DNA from 2 places in the Pantoea sp. XAF26B01_ASV70 genome. Region 2 is predicted to be linked to the other one. Evidence: predicted binding sites of a transcription regulator. Region 2 holds the regulator's gene; the other holds the start of a gene.

Region 1 (8,288 bases), 460 kb from region 2:
GCTGCATGCTGCGCAGCTCTGCATCTTCGGTGTGAAACACCGGCGCGGGCGGCCAGGCGGTGACGCAGTGCAGTTCACCAAACGGGCCAAGGATCTCATCGTCGGTAAAACGATAATCACCGCTGTCGTGATTCAGCTCTTCGCGCAGCGCCAGCAGCAGTTCACCATCTTCATATTCGTGCCGGCTGATAACGCCAAGACCGTAAATCAGCTTCAGACGAACCGAGAGTTCGCCCAAAGGACCATCGCCCAGCAGCAGCGGTTCTACGGCATATTTCACCGCGTAGTCATCTTTACGGAAGACCTGCAGCACCAGCAGATTGACGGCTTCAGCCAATAGCTCAACGGCGGCGATCAGAAAGCTTCTCACCGAACGACCGGCGTTCAGGCGCTCAAGCACCCGGTTTTCAAAAGCCTGCTTCTCTTCCATTATTGCCTGCATGGGTTCAATACCGCCGTTGGGCGCAGGCGAACTGCGCCCGGCTTGCGTCACTAACACGCGCGCATTATGCCATAGCGTGCCAGGCGCTCACCACCGAAGCCACCACTTCGCTGTCAGCATCCAGACCTGAAACCTCAGCCAGCGTCGCCTGTGGGCCTTTTTCTGCCAGCAGCGTGGCCAGCTCCTGCGCCTGTGGGTCCTGGTCGCTGCGATAGTGCATCGCGGCGGCAATGCCCTGCACCAGGCTGGCGTGCGGTAAACCATACTCCAGCGTGCCCAGCGTCGGCTTGATCAGGCGATCGCCCGCGCTGAGTTTACGCAGCGGCTGACGACCCACACGCTCAACATCATCTTTCAGATAAGGGTTCTCAAAACGGCCAAGAATTTTCTGGATGTAGGCCGCATGTTTATCCGCCTCAAAACCGTAGCGCTTAATCAGCACCGCGCCGCTCTCTTCCATCGCCCCTTTCACCACGGCCCGGATTTTTTCATCGAGGATGGCGTCACGAATGGTCTGGTGACCGGCCAGCTGGCCAAGATAGGCGGTAATCGCGTGACCGGTGTTCAGGGTAAAGAGTTTACGCTCAACAAATGCCATCAGGTTATCGGTCAGTTCCATACCCGGAATCGCAGGCAGGTCGCCTTTAAACTGAGTTTTATCGACGATCCATTCGCTGAAGGTTTCAACGGTCACTTCCAGCGGATCGGTGCTGCCCGCTTCAGACGGTGGCACGATGCGATCGACAGCAGAATCCACAAAGCCGACATGCTGCTCCAGCCAGGCGTGATACTGCTCCGGCAGCGCCTTCAGCACATGCTGTTTCAGCTGGCTGGTGCCGCGCACCATATTCTCACAGGCGATAATATTTAGCGGGCGGGTATTGCCGTTGTCGCTGCGTTTTGCCAGCCCTTTAGCCACACTGCCGGCAATACGCTCCAGAATCTGCGGGCCCACGGCGGTGGTAACGAGATCGACTTCAGAAACCAGGGTGATGATCTCATCGCTGGTGCTGTTTACCGCGCTGACGCCTTTAACGGTTTCTGTTTTGGCCTGCTCGCCAACCACATGAACGGGATACTCATGACGCGCGTTCAGTGCATCCAGCACCGTCTGATTCACATCAGCAAAAACCAGTTCGATACCTGCATCAGCCAGTAACTTGCCGATAAAGCCGCGACCAATGTTTCCTGCTCCGAAATGTAACGCTTTCATAATTTTTGACCCATATCAAATGACGATGGGGCGGGCAAACCCGCCCCAGGAAATCGGGACGGGCATGACCGCCCCAGGGAAAATAATTGCTATAAATTACGCGATTGCAGGCTTACCTGACAGCAGATCCAGCACTTCCTGCACGCTGGTGGTGTTCGCCAGCTTCTCAATCACGCTGTCATCATCCAGCGCATTGGTCAGGCTGGTGATCACCTGGATGTGCTCGTTGTTACGGGCAGCAATACCAATCACCAGGCGCGCCACATCGTCCGGCTCTTCACCGAACAGGACGCCTGCCGGATACTGACAGAACACCACGCCGGTTTTCAGCACGCGATCTTTCGCTTCGACCGTACCGTGCGGCACGGCAATCGACTCACCGAGATAGGTCGGCGTCAGTTTTTCACGCGCCAGCATCGCCTCAACGTATTCAGGCTCAACGTAACCGCCTTTCACCAGCTGTTCACCCGCAAAGCGAATCGCCTGCTCTTTGTTACTGGCGGTCAGGCCGAGGAAGACGTTATCCGCACCCAGTTTAAACAGGTGTGCGTTGCCTTCATCGTAGCTGTCAGAGAGCGCGGTATTCACCGTTTGACGATGCACGTCGCTACGGTTAGCCGCCACCAGACGCTCGGTCAGGGTGCTGTAGAGCGCGCTGTCGAGGAAGTTGTTCAGCGAGATATGCTGCGCATGCGGAGCCTGGCGGATGGCGCGCTCAGTCAGGTCACGGTGGGTAATCACCAGATCGACATCACCCGGCAGGGCGTTGATCGCGGTATTGGTCACCGACACATTGCTCAGCCCGGCGTCCTGCACTTTCTTACGCAGTACGCCTGCACCCATCGCGCTGGAACCCATACCGGCATCACAGGCGACGATGATTTTACGCACGTGATGCAGTTCAACGCTCATGGCATCGCTGGCGACTGGGGCACCCGCGCCGCTCTGGCCTTTAGACTGCGCTTTCATCTCATGCATGCGCTGGGTCGCGGCTTCGATATCGTCATCTTCTTTGACTTTGCTGGTTTTCAGCAGGATAGCGGACACCACGAAGGAGACGGCGAAGGCGGCAGCGATAGCAGCGATGTTCGCGAAGTAGGCACCTTTTGGCGTCATTGCCAGCACCGCCAGGATTGAACCCGGTGAGGCAGGAGAGACCAGGCCACCGTTCAGCACCGTCAGCGTGAAGACGCCGGTCATACCGCCAAGGATAACCGCCAGCAGCAGGCGAGGAGCCATCAGCACATACGGGAAGTAGATCTCATGAATGCCGCCAAGGAAGTGGATGATTGCCGCACCGCCCGCAGACTGTTTAGCACTGCCACGACCAAAGAACATATAGGCCATCAGCACGCCCATACCCGGACCCGGGTTGGCTTCGATCAGGAAGAAAATGGATTTGCCGGCTTCACTAGCCTGCTGGATACCGAGCGGCGAGAAGATACCGTGGTTAATGGCGTTGTTCAGGAACAGAATTTTCGCGGGTTCGACGAAGATCGAGGTCAGTGGCAGCAGGTTGTTCTGCACCATCAGATTCACGCCCGCGGCGAGAATGTGTGACAGACCTTCTACCAGCGGACCGATCGCCAGGAACGCCAGCAGTGCCAGTATCATCCCGATAATACCGGCCGAGAAGTTGTTGACCAGCATCTCGAAGCCGCTTTTGATTTTGCCGTCAATCGCCCGGTCAAACGACTTGATTGCCCAACCGCCCAGCGGACCGGCAATCATCGCACCGAGGAACATCGGCATATCCGCACCGACAATCACACCCATGGTGGTAATGGCACCGACCACGCCGCCGCGATCGCCGCCCACCAGACGCCCACCGGTGAAACCGATCAGCAGTGGCAGCAGGTAGGTGATCATCGGGCCAACCAGTTTGGCCAGCGTTTCGTTAGGGATCCAGCCAGTTGGAATAAACAGTGCGGTGATGATACCCCAGGCGATAAACGCCCCGATGTTTGGCATCACCATATTACTCAGAAAGCGACCAAAGCTTTGTACTTTGACCTTCACTGATGAGGACATAAACCCACCCCTTATTGAGACGCGCTGCAATAGGAGAGCGCGCTTGTTTTTGTTTAGCCACCCCGACCCAAAGCCGGTGGTATTACTGTATGCACGCGGACTCTATCACGCGAATTTGACGCTGCGTAGCGTGCGGGGTAAGTGTGATCTACATCACTGATTAAGGGTGGGGGCAGGGGTGATTAGTGTGATTTTGATCACACTTTAAGGCGTAGCTCAGGTTCAGTTGGCTGATTTTTAGACGGGGTGGCCGGTTATCTGTGAGGTGAATCACACTTGTTTGACGTTGATTTGTTATATATCTGTGACTTAGATCACAAACTATTTTTGCTCGAAAATGCGCCAGATCACACTTCATTCAGCGGGTGATTGGGTGGGAGGAGAAAAGAGAGTGGGACGGGCAGACGATTAGCGCCTGCCCGTAAAGCGGGTTTACTGCAGACCACCCTGGACGGCAGCCTGTGCCTGAGGAAGCGCCTGCGAATTGGCGGATAAAGTGCTCATCAGCGCGTTATATTGCGAAGCCTGATCCTGAGTCGGGAACTGTACGCCGCCATCATTGAAGCTGACACGGGTTCCCTGCGTTTGCAGGAAATCGCCGGTCTGCACTGCACCCTGACTCAGCGCCTGGAGTTTTGGCAGCAGAGGAATCAGCTGATTGGCAGGCACCGTCACTACTTTGTTATAGGCGGTGTCGTAGACTTTTTTCAGGTCATCCGGCTGCTTCAGGGTCGCCTTGCTGCTGTCCGCCTGCATTTTGGCGCTTTCAATCTGCTGGGTGACGATCACCAGTGCGCTGGTCGCCTGACGCAGGGAATCACGACGGCTGAGATAATCCTGCGGAACGCGAATAGCAGAAAGCTCATCCACCACCGGACGCATACCCTGTTCAACCGCTTTGTTCGCCTGCTGCGAGAAGCCATACATAATGGCGTAATCGCTGGCGAAGTTGCCAAAGCTCTGCTTCTGGTTTTCGCTGAGGCTGGGCAGATGCTCGCCGCTGCGCATCACAGTGTTCTGGAGAAAATCGATAAATGCTTTGCGCTGCTCGCCTTCTTTATCACCGCATGCGGTGAGTTGCAGCACGATCAGCGCGCCAGCGAGCATAATGCCGCCACGTGCCATAAGGCGTGTAAGTCCTGAAGCCATAGGGTCAACTCCTGTCGGTGATACTGTCAGATGTCCAGGTAGGAATGGCCTAAAGAATAGAACAAACCCGAGCCACGGCACAACGTGAAACCACCTGTGAAACAGATGCTTTCTGAAACGGCGGTTACAGAATGGGACCGCCTGCGCCTCAGGGCGTGCTGCGTTCCCTGCCATTGCAGGCTTCAGCGCGCAGAGATGAAGGAGGGGCTGAGCAGTCTGACGCTCACTGTCGCGACCTTAAAACACCACCGCCTGACCATCTTTGCGACTCTCACTGGCCGCAATGTAGAAGCCCTGCGGATCGCGCACTATCGCCTGCGCGCCACCAAAATTGTAATTACTCAGGGGATCTTCCAGTACCACGTTGTGGCCCATACGGCGCAGTGTGCTCAGGGTATTGCGATCAAGTGTGGATTCAAACACCACCTCGCGTCCCTGCACCACGCGCCAGCGCGGCGCATCAATCGCGGCCTGCGGATTCTGCTGGTGCAGCATAATGCGCAGCGCCAGCTGGAGGTGTCCCTGCGCCTGCATCGGGCCGCCCATCACGCCAAATGCCATCAGCGGCTGGCCCTGCTGATCCCGCGCAAAGGCCGGAATGATGGTATGAAACGGCCGCTTACCGCCCGCCACGACGTTGGGATGGTCTGGATCGAGTGAAAAGCCCGCGCCCCGGTTCTGCAGGCTGATGCCGGTATCGGGTACCACCACGCCGGAGCCAAATCCCATGTAGTTAGACTGAATGAATGAGACCATCATGCCGCTGGCATCACCGGCGGCGACATACACTGTGCCGCTCTGCTGCGGTGATCCAAAGCGGAAATCTCCCGCCTTGTCAGGATCAATTAACGCTGCCCGCTGGCGAATATAGTCGTTGCTGAGCAGGTGTTCCGCCGGAAATTCGAGGTGATCTTCATCGGTGACATAACGGTCCAGATCTACCAGCGCCAGTTTCATCGCCTCGATGGAGAGATGCAGCCACTGCGGCGAATCCGGTGCATAGTGGTTGATTTCCCACTCTTCCAGAATGCCAAGTGCAATTAAGGTCGCAATGCCCTGACCATTCGGCGGCAGCTCCTGCACCGATCCTCCGGCAAACGGACGCGACAGCAGAGTAACCCAGTCGGCACGATGGTTTTTCAAATCCTCCAGCGTCAGGGCTGCGCCATGCTCACGGGCGAAGGCTGTCATCTTTTGCGCCAGTGCGCCGCGGTAAAAGCTTTCGCCCTGAGTCTCAGCGATTTCCTGCAAGGTGCGGGCCTGAGCCGGATTGCGGAACAGCTCGCCAGCACGCGGCGGACGACCCTGCGGCGCAAAGCAGTCGCTAAAGCCAGGTTGATCCCGCAGCTTGTCATAGCCGCGCTGCCACAGCTGACCAATCAGCGGTGAAACCGGAAAACCATGGCGCGCATAGTCAATTGCCGGTTGTGCCAGGGTGGTCAGCGGTAAGGTGCCAAAGCGCTGTGCCAGTGTGACCCATGCCGAGACGGCCCCTGGCACAGTGACGGATTCCCAGCCGGTTTCAGGCATCGCACTAAAATCGGCAAAGCGTTCGGGATGCCACGCGGCTGGCGATCGGCCTGAGGCGTTTAACCCATGCAGCTCGCTGCCATCCCAGACAATGGCAAACGCATCGCTACCGATGCCGTTTCCGGTTGGCTCCAGCACGGTTAAGGCGATGGCGGTGGCGATAGCCGCATCCACGGCGTTTCCACCCTGTTGCAGCATCCGTAAACCCGCCTGCGCCGCCAGCGGTTGAGAGGTTGCGACGGCATTACGACCCATCATCGGTACACGATGAGAAGGGTATCCGACGTTAAAATCTGTTTCTCGCATCGCTTTTCCTTACAGAGGTCAGGTATGGGTTTTGCCCGTCGTCAGTGCGTTATCACGGGGCTGCACTTTTACCGCGCATCAGGTCGATAGTTGCCGGGTAACTGCACCGGCATGAGGCGCCAGCCGTTTCGTTAAGACGACTGTTGATTAATCTGGCGACAGATCGCCGTTAAGAATAAAAGATTTACCCGCTCTGCACTGTGAGCCGCCGCGCGCCAGGCCTCAGGTCCCAACCAGGACTATTCTTAATTTAATAAGATCAGTGAATATATGTGTTCAGGAAGTAAACCATTGGCGTATATTTTGCACTCACTACCTGAAGAGGTGTATTGCCTCACAGAAATGAGAATATGCCAGCAAAAAGCTTGATGGCATCCACATAAATAGCAAACACCATTTGATTTTTCTGCCCACACCGAAGGCACAAAACTCAACTGCCTCAGCGGGTTAGAGGCGCTGGAACTTTTCCGGCAAACCATAGTTAAAAAAATAATTATAAATTGCGCGGCAAATAGTCAGGTCTCTATCCATACTTAGTCTCCCGGCATTTGTTGCATTGACCTGACATCTTTAAAGCAGTGCACCGCAGGCTGTGTCCCGTAATGGTTTCTCTCATAACAAAAATAAACCCTTGCGGGATCCAGCCTGAAACAGGCCCGGTTTCAGAGTCCTGACTTCAGGCTCGTACCTCTCTACTTTCACGTGCTTCATAGCGAGTTTTTAAGGAGTTCTCTATGGAATTAAAAGACCCGATGTTTGAATTGCTCAGCAGCCTTGAGCAGATTGTTTTGACACGTGATGATCGCGCCGCCGAGTTACTTATTCAGCGTCAGCAACCCGCCCAGCCAGAGCCGCAGCGTCTGCGTGAAATGACCGGCATGCAGGTTGATGAGTTTGCAAAAGTAATGGGCGTGAGCGTTTCTTCCGTGAAAAGCTGGGAAGCCCGGCGTACCCGTCCTTCCGCGACGGCGCAGAAATTGATGAAGTTATTACATGCCAATCCCTATCTGGGACGGCAGTTGCTTGAATAAACTGATATCACGAAAAGAACCCGCCGCTGGCGGGTTTTTTATTAGCGTAATTCGCTGTATTTAGCCGCCTGTCTGGCAAACCAGCTCTCCGGCACGCTATAGGGCGGCTCCCGCAACTGTGCGAGTCCGCTTTCAATAATCATTGAAGCCTGCTGCCATAACTGCGCATCTCCCTGCTTCAGCAACTCAATCTGTATCTGCTTTTCAACCAGGTAGACCCGCGCAAAGTCGGGATCAAAACGCACAATCGCGCGGGTGTTATCGATGATGTCAGCCAGTTTGATGGTTTGTGCCTCAGGACTGGCGCTGGCTGTATGGCGGAAGTGCGCCAGTTTACGGGCCGTCCGATTTTTTGCCCCAGCGGGTGCACTGTTGGTCAGCATCTCTACCAGGCTTGCCACGCGCGTACCAAAGTGCGTTTCGATATCACTCTGTGTGGTTGCGGTATCTTCTACGGTATCGTGCAGCCAGGCTGCCGCTAACAACGCGTCGTCATGGCTGACGCTGCGCACCAGTTCCACCACCGCTGCCGGATGAACAATATAAGGCTCATCGGTATATTTGCGGCGCTGACCGGCACTGGCAT
Region 2 (8,288 bases):
GTAACCTGCGCGGCACGATTTCCATGGCGCGTACCGCCGATAAAGACAGTGCGACCAGCCAGTTCTTCCTCAACGTCGCGGATAATGCATTCCTCGATCACGGACAGCGCGATTTTGGCTATGCCGTATTTGGTAAGATTGTGAAAGGTCAGGATGTGGTTGAAAAAATTTCTCAGGTACCGACCAAAGATGTGGGTCCTTACCAGAATGTTCCATCCAAACCGGTAGTTATCCTCTCCGCCAAAGTCCTGCCTTAAGTCCGTTCGTCGCCATCTGCGGATGGCGACCGCCTGCCGCATCCGGCAAAGCCAGAATTTGCTCTTATACTTAGGGCAAAAACCTGAGCAGGAGGCGGCATGGCGAACAAACTCACCGAAAAACAGAAGGTCACCCTGTGGCGACAGCGGCGTAGCGCCAGCTATCAGGCCAGCTGTCGGCTGGAAGGCTTCTCGCCAAATGAAACCAGCGTAAACAGCGATGATGCGGCCGCACGTCTGGCGTCACTGAGGAGGCAATATGGACTCTAATACCGCCGTCAGCCAGGATCCCTATCTGTGGCAGCATGACAATGTGCTGAAAAACCTGCCCGATATTCACGATGCCGCGCAGCTGCGTAAGGCGGAGCTGAGTTTTAGTGCGGCGCGTGCCGCCACGCTGGAGCTGGGCCCACGTAATCCTGGACTGCCTTACCTGCGCCAGATCCACCGTACGCTGTTTCAGGACGTCTACAGCTGGGCTGGTGAACTGCGCACTATCGATATCTGGCGCGATGAGACGCCGTTCTGTCATTTCGAATATATCGAAAAGGAAGGTAACGCCCTGATGGCCGCGCTGGAGGAGGAGAAGGGCCTTGCTGACCTGCCACGTGACGCGTTTATTGAGCGTGTTGCCCACTACTACTGCGAAATCAATATGTTGCATCCTTTCCGCCACGGAAACGGTCGGGCGCAGCGGATTTTCTTTGAACAGCTGGCGCTGCATGCCGGTTATCTGCTCTCCTGGGAAGAGACTGACGCTGAAAGCTGGAAAGCGGCGAATCAGGCCGGTGTGGCCGGAGACCTGACTCTGCTGGAGCAGGTATTTGCGAAAATGGTGAGCGAGGCGGCTTAACCGCGTAGAATAGCGGCGCGGGTAATTATTCTGGACTGGCCATGCTGCTGCTTATCGACAATTACGACTCCTTTACCTGGAATCTTTATCAATATTTCTGCGAGCTGGGCGCGCAGGTTCAGGTGGTGCGCAATGATGCCATCACGCTGGAGCAGATGGCGGCGTTACCGCTGACTCATCTGGTGATCTCCCCTGGTCCCTGCACGCCGTCGGAGTCAGGCATTTCGCTGGCGGCGATCCGGCATTTCGCCGGTCAGCTGCCGGTGCTGGGCGTCTGTCTGGGCCATCAGGCAATTGCGCAGGCGTATGGCGCGCAGGTCGTGCGTGCGCGTCAGGTGATGCACGGCAAAACCTCTGCGATTCAGCACACTGGCCAGGGCGTGTTCCGCACTCTGAATAATCCACTAACCGTGACCCGCTACCATTCGCTGATTGTACAGCGCGACTCCCTGCCAGATGCCTTCGAGGTGACTGCCTGGACGGTGCGTGACGGCGAGCCTGACGAAATTATGGGATTCCGCCATAAAACCCTGGCGCTGGAAGGCGTGCAGTTCCATCCCGAAAGCATTCTCAGCGAGCAGGGACATCAGCTGCTGCGCAATTTCCTTGAGCAATAAGTTGCCTTTGAGTGATTTTTTATGCATATTTTGTGATTATTATTTCAAAGTTGCACATCAATCATCTAAATGGGGTCATCAATGGCAGCGGAAAAAATTGCGGTCACGCGGGAGACGTTCGATAACGTTATTTTGCCTGTTTATGCACCTGCGCAGTTCGTGCCGGTAAAAGGCAAGGGCAGTCGTGTATGGGATCAGCAGGGCAAAGAGTATATCGATTTCTCAGGTGGTATCGCCGTCACCGCACTTGGACACTGCCATCCTGCGCTGGTCGAGACGCTGAAAAGTCAGGGCGAGACGCTGTGGCACACCAGCAACGTCTTCACCAACGAACCGGCGCTGCGTCTTGCCAGTAAGTTAATTCAGGCGACCTTTGCCGAGCGGGTCTTCTTCGCTAACTCCGGGGCCGAAGCCAACGAGGCCGCCTTTAAGCTGGCGCGCTACTACGCCTGCAAACGTCACAGCCCATTCAAAAGTAAGATTATCGCCTTTCATAACGCCTTTCATGGCCGGACGCTGTTTACCGTCACGGTCGGCGGACAGCCAAAATATTCTGATGGGTTCGGGCCTAAACCGGCGGATATCGTCCATGTGCCGTTCAATGATCTGAACGCAGTGAAAGCGGTCATTGACGATCATACCTGCGCCATTGTGGTTGAACCGATTCAGGGGGAGGGTGGCGTCGTGCCCGCAACGCAGGAATTTATGCAGGGACTGCGTGAGCTTTGCGATCAGCACCAGGCGCTGCTGGTGCTGGATGAAGTGCAGAGCGGCATGGGGCGCAGCGGCAAGCTATTCGCCTATGAGCATTATGGCATCCAGCCCGATATTCTGACCTCAGCCAAAGCGCTGGGCGGCGGTTTCCCGGTCAGCGCCATGCTGACCACTAACGAGATCGCCTCGACCATGGCGCCGGGCGTGCATGGCACCACCTATGGCGGCAATCCACTCGCCTGCGCCATCGCCGAAACTGCGCTCGATATTATCAATACGCCGGAGGTGCTGGCAGGCGTTGAGACACGTCGTCAGCACTTTGTCACGGCGCTGCAGGCCATCGATGCGAAGTATGATCTCTTCAGCGATATTCGCGGCAAGGGTCTGCTGATTGGCGCGGCGCTGAAACCGCAGCATGCCGGTAAAGCACGCGATATCCTGAATGCCGCGGCCGCAGAAGGCGTGATGGTGCTGGTTGCCGGCACCGACGTGATGCGTTTTGCCCCGTCACTGATCATTGAGCCTGCCGATATCGAAGAGGGCATGAGCCGCTTCGCCACGGCCGTCGGCAACGTGCTCAACGGCTAGCTTAGTTTTTACGTAAGCGTCTGATCAGCCAGCGGCCATGTTGCGGCCGCTGGTTCCACGCCAGCGATGAAATGGTGTACATCACGCTCAGATGATCGAGAATGCGCCGCACATGCTGCTCCACCACCGTGATCGGTCCCTCACTGATGTTCTCCAGCTCATCCAGCAGGTTAACCTGTGAGCTTTCACCATCATATTCCAGCCGCTGCTGACACCGCTGCAGCGCGATTTCACAGGATTGCAGGTAACGCTCAGCCAGCGAGGCAGTGAGCATGGTGTGCTCACGCGCCAGAATCGTCATGGCGTTGATATGCTCGACGATAAACTGACTGTGCGTGACCCAAAGCCGCATATCACTCAGATAGCGGGAGTTGAACGCGGGTTCCTGCATCGCCTGATTCAGTGAGTTAAACAGCGCATTGTGTGCCTGATTGACCTTCACCCGCTGATAAGCCAGTTTCTCTGGTGACTGTTCGTCACCCAGCAACAGCCGCAGCGCATCCTGATAAGTTTCCAGTGCGTCATGGGCGTTCTGCCGCAGTAAGCCGCTCTGCCACTGCGGCCACAGCCAGAGCATCCCGCCAAAGGCGATCAGACAACCCATCAGCGTATCCATGAGTCGCGGCAGCAGAAACTGCGCGCCATTCAGCGACAGCAATTGCAGCGAGTAAACCGCCGTGACCGTAAAGCCAATCATCGACCAGCCATAAAACTGGCGGGTAAAGCGATAGCTGATAAAAGTAATTGCCAGCATGATCAGCAGCACCAGCGACTCCGGCACCGCCATGCGCAGCGTGGCGGCCGCGATCACCAGACCGGCAAAAGTGCCCAGCGCCCGGTGCTGAATGCGGACACGGGTAGCGCTGTAGCCGTTCTGGCTGACGAACATGATGGTCATCAGGATCCAGTAGGGTTTGGGGATGTTGAAGAACAGCGCCAGCGCGCTGCCCAGCATCAGCATCACCGCAAAGCGGCCGGCAGTGCGCAGGGCCGATGAGCGAAACGAGAGATAACTGCGCAGTGCCGGTAACAGCGGCAGACGGCGCTGGCGGTCAGCCATCAGATCGCGCTGATAAAGGGGTTTCTGGGTGCGCAGGACCCGCGCGATGCGGTTGAAGTGGTAAAGGCAGAAGTTACCCACCGGATTGTCGGGATGCTGATGGGCGATTTTCTCCAGCGCGCCGAGCTGTTTATCCATCGCAAAGCGATCGGGTAGCTGGTGATAGAGAATGTTATCCGCCAGCACCCGCAACCGGGCCGAGATGGTTTTGGCATTCCAGCGGATCACCGCTTCGGCGTGGCTCTGTTCGACCAGCTTCTGCACCTCTTCCGGCCGATGCAGGCTGACCGAGATATGTTCCTGCAGATCCAGCGCCACCTGAAAGGCGCGCGTCAGCCGTTTATGGCTGTGATCGCGGCTTGCCGACAGCATATGCATCTGCTGATAACAGGTGTTAATCAGATCGACCACTTTCTGCTGACGAGCCAGCAGCGGCGGCAGCGCCTTTTCTGGATCGGTCAGCTGCGTCAGCAGGGTATATTTTGCGTCGCAGTAGTTAGCCAGCTCGCGATAGATCAGGCTCAGGCTTTCGCGCATTGGCTGCTCTTTCCACAGCCAGAACCAGAACCAGTTAAAGAGCCCGTACCATAGCGTGCCGCCGATATAGAGCAGCGGGGGAACATAGATTGGCATGCGGCCAATCAGGCTCAGGGTAAAGATGGCGGCAATCAGGGTGCCGGGCAGCAGACGACCATGCAGCGGGCTGATCTCCCCGGTAACGCCGAGCAATAAGGGCATGGCAAACAGAATCAGCGGCAGCGGAATAGCATGCAGGGTGAGCCACTGCATCAGAAAGCTGCCGAGGGCAAACAGGCTGCCGCCAACAATCAGGCGTTTGAAGAAGCGTTTATGCGGGGTATCCAGACCGGCGATGTTGCAGCAGGCGGGCACTAATGAGAACAGCAGACCTTTTTGCAGGTCGCCAGCCAGCCAGCCCAGCGCCACCGGCAGACAGAGCACCAGCGTTTGCCGCAAGGCGTAGTTAACTTCAGGATGGTAAATAATTCGACGCCACATCGGCCCAACACAAACAATAACGGCGTGATGTTGCCATCACGCCGTGGGTGACAGGAATTAGCGGGTGCCGTAAACGACGATGGTTTTGCCGTGTGCGGAGATCAGGTTCTGATCTTCCAGCATCTTCAAAATACGGCCCACGGTTTCACGTGAACAACCAACAATCTGGCCAATTTCCTGACGAGTGATTTTAATTTGCATGCCGTCGGGATGCGTCATGGCATCTGGCTGCTTCGCCAGGTTGAGCAGGGTCTGTGCAATGCGTCCGGTTACGTCGAGGAAAGCGAGGTTACCCACTTTTTCAGACGTCACCTGCAGGCGACGCGCCATCTGCGATGAGAGTCGCATCAGGATGTCAGGGTTAACCTGGATCAGCTGACGGAATTTCTTGTAAGAAATTTCCGCCACTTCGCACGCGCTTTTCGCACGTACCCAGGCGCTGCGCTCCTGGCCTTCTTCGAACAGGCCAAGTTCACCAATAAAATCGCCCTGATTCAGGTAGGAAAGAATCATCTCTTTGCCTTCTTCATCTTTAATCAGAACCGCAACGGAACCTTTCACGATGTAGTAAAGCGTTTCTGCTTTTTCACCTTGGTGAATCAGCGTACTTTTGGATGGATACTTGTGAATATGGCAATGGGACAGGAACCATTCGAGTGTAGGGTCTGTTTGCGGTTTGCCGAGAACCATTCGCTATTATCCTCTGTTGTAATCGTGCCCAAAATACAGGGGGCAGTTTTCCCTGTCAGGCGGTGAAAGCTTCAAGCGTTTCCATTTCAGGAAATTATTCGGGCCGCATCAGGCGCAGTGCGCATCATCCTTCCCGGCTTCGTCATCGGGTGACGAAAAATATTTTCAGCACTGTTTGTAGCACAGCTTTTGCCGACTGTCTTCTGTTGTCTCGCTTCAGCTACGGGCGGATTTCTCTGGATTGCTGTTTACCAGGCGAAAGCGTACTCTGGCGACAAAACAGCGTATTCCGGAGCAAAAATCATGCAGGCAAGAGTGAAATGGGTAGAAGGGCTGACATTCCTCGGAGAATCCTCATCCGGCCATCAGATACTGATGGATGGAAATTCGGGTGATAAAGCGCCCAGCCCAATGGAGATGGTGCTGATGGCGGCGGGCGGATGCAGCGCGATTGACGTGGTATCAATTCTGCAAAAAGGCCGAAACGATGTGGCTGATTGTGAAGTAAAACTGACCTCAGAACGTCGTGAAGAGGCGCCGCGAATCTTTACGCACATCAACCTGCATTTTATCGTGAGTGGTAAAGCCCTCCAGGATAAAGCGGTATCACGCGCCGTGGATCTTTCTGCTGAAAAATATTGCTCTGTGGCCATCATGCTGGGTAAAGGCGTCAACATTACGCATAGCTATGAAGTGATCGAACTTTAGTACCAGCAGGGATCTTTTAAGGTCGCGGGCAAAATCTGTCGTGCTCTGCTGTCAGACTGTGCCTGCGCTGGGAACCGGGTCAGATCGGAAAGTCGCTTAAGCCAATCCCTGGCCGCTCGGCCCGCGCGATTACGCACCTCATCCCTGAGGTGCGCCCGTAGCCGGGCCAACGCGTTGCGTTGTTCAAAAACGCTCCCGGCGTTTTTATCCGGGCGGCGGGACGCTTTCCTCTTCTGACCCGGTTCCCAGCGTGTTGAACTTATCTATTGCTGCCAGATTCTTTCTGCCCAGGCGTTGTCTGTAGCGACCTTCCTGAAACCGGATGCGGTTGCCGGACGTGAAGCGAAGGGAGCATATACCTGTAGCAAAGCATCGCGGGCCAGGGATGGCGGTTTTGCGTCTTTGCGAAAGGTTTATGCTCCCTGAAGCCTGCTCAGCGGTAAGTCTTTAGCCGCAGGAAAGCCAGTTTTACCATCTTTATGAAAGACATCTGCTCTCAGAGCGGTTTTTGCTGGCCTCTTACTCTATTCGCTTACCTTCCATCAGCCGCTTCACCAGCGGACCCATGATCAACTCCATCGCCAGACCCATTTTGCCGCCAGGCACCACCAGCGTATTGATGTGCGAGATAAACGAGCCCTGCAGCATCGCCAGCAGGTAGGGGAGGTCGATATCTTCCAGCGCCTGGAAGTGGATCACCACAAAGCTCTCATCCAGTGACGGAATAGAGCGGGCAGCGAACGGGTTTGAGGTATCGACCGTCGGGACGCGCTGAAAGTTGAGGTGAGTGCGTGAGAACTGTGGTGTGATGAAGTTGATGTAATCTTCCATCGAGCGCACTACCGAATCCATGACCGCTTCACGTGAATGGCCGCGCTCGCCGGTGTCGCGCACCAGCTTCTGTATCCACTCCAGGTTCACAATCGGCACCACGCCAACCAGCAGATCAACCTGTTCTGCTACGTTGTGCTGCGCCGTCACCACACCGCCGTGCAGCCCTTCGTAGAAGAGAATATCGGTGTTCTGCGGCAGCGGTTGCCACGGCGTAAAGGTGCCGGGCACCTGATTCCACGGCACCGCTTCATCGTAGGTATGCAGATATTTACGCGACTGGCCCTGTCCGCTCTGACCATACTCTTTAAAGCTCTGCTCCAGCAGGCCAAAGTCATTGGCTTCCGGGCCAAAGTAGCTGACATGACGTCCTAAATCGCGCGCCTTACGAATCGCCATATCCATTTCAGGGCGGGTAAAGCGGTGAAAACTGTCACCTTCCAGCTCCGCCGCATGAAGATCGAGCTGCTGAAAGATTTTGCGAAACGCCACGCTGGTGGTGGTGGTCCCTGCGCCGCTGGAACCAGTCACCGCGATAATGGGATGACGTGCAGACATAGAAAAGCTCCCTGTGAGGTCGGGCAATAGGCATTGTTAACACGAAATGCCGTTGGGTGCATCAGCCACGAAATTCTTTGCGCGGCATGATATTGACCGATTCGTGCAGTTCCGACCACACCAGTACCACTTCACCCGTTTCCAGCTGACGTCGCACATCGGCCACCTTGTCGATCAGGCTGCGTTCCTGCTCGCCATAGTCCGTGCCTTCGCGCAGCACAAAGGTTTCAATCAGATTTTCAAGGGTCTCAGGTGAGACCTGTTGCCAGGGAATAATCACGAGATCAGTTATCCAGAAAAGGGGCGATCCACTGGGGGATACGCTGTTCCAGCCACATTTCAGGCTGGCGTAATGTCCCACCAACAAAACCTACATGGCCGCCGTGTGGTGTCAG

The links. The regulator CRP, encoded in region 2, controls carbon source genes, mostly activating them, when cyclic AMP is high. The targets are predictions, from matches to a motif close to ATGTGANNNNNNTCACAT.
Region 1: the regulator CRP is predicted to act here: its motif matches at 3,872-3,889, upstream of ACX8ZY_RS19305 (PTS mannitol transporter subunit IICBA).

What each region holds. Positions count from the first base shown of each region.
Region 1 is NZ_CM137251.1:4,096,009-4,104,296, reverse strand. It holds gene mtlR (mannitol operon repressor MtlR) at 1-442, opposite strand, end outside; gene mtlD (mannitol-1-phosphate 5-dehydrogenase) at 507-1,655, opposite strand; gene ACX8ZY_RS19305 (PTS mannitol transporter subunit IICBA) at 1,752-3,686, opposite strand; gene ACX8ZY_RS19300 (DUF3053 domain-containing protein) at 4,119-4,835, opposite strand; gene ACX8ZY_RS19295 (gamma-glutamyltransferase family protein) at 5,073-6,671, opposite strand; gene ACX8ZY_RS19290 (HTH-type transcriptional regulator) at 7,406-7,702, shown strand; gene ACX8ZY_RS19285 (HD domain-containing protein) at 7,744-8,288, opposite strand, start outside.
Region 2 is NZ_CM137251.1:413,386-421,673, forward strand. It holds gene ppiA (peptidylprolyl isomerase A) at 1-257, shown strand, start outside; gene ACX8ZY_RS01900 (YhfG family protein) at 357-527, shown strand; gene ACX8ZY_RS01905 (putative adenosine monophosphate-protein transferase Fic) at 517-1,110, shown strand; gene ACX8ZY_RS01910 (aminodeoxychorismate/anthranilate synthase component II) at 1,152-1,727, shown strand; gene argD (bifunctional acetylornithine/succinyldiaminopimelate transaminase) at 1,809-3,029, shown strand; gene ACX8ZY_RS01920 (YccS/YhfK family putative transporter) at 3,031-5,106, opposite strand; gene crp (cAMP-activated global transcriptional regulator CRP) at 5,164-5,796, opposite strand; gene ACX8ZY_RS01930 (OsmC family protein) at 6,100-6,504, shown strand; gene ACX8ZY_RS01935 (phosphoribulokinase) at 7,024-7,893, opposite strand; gene ACX8ZY_RS01940 (YheU family protein) at 7,955-8,173, opposite strand; gene ACX8ZY_RS01945 (hydrolase) at 8,178-8,288, opposite strand, start outside.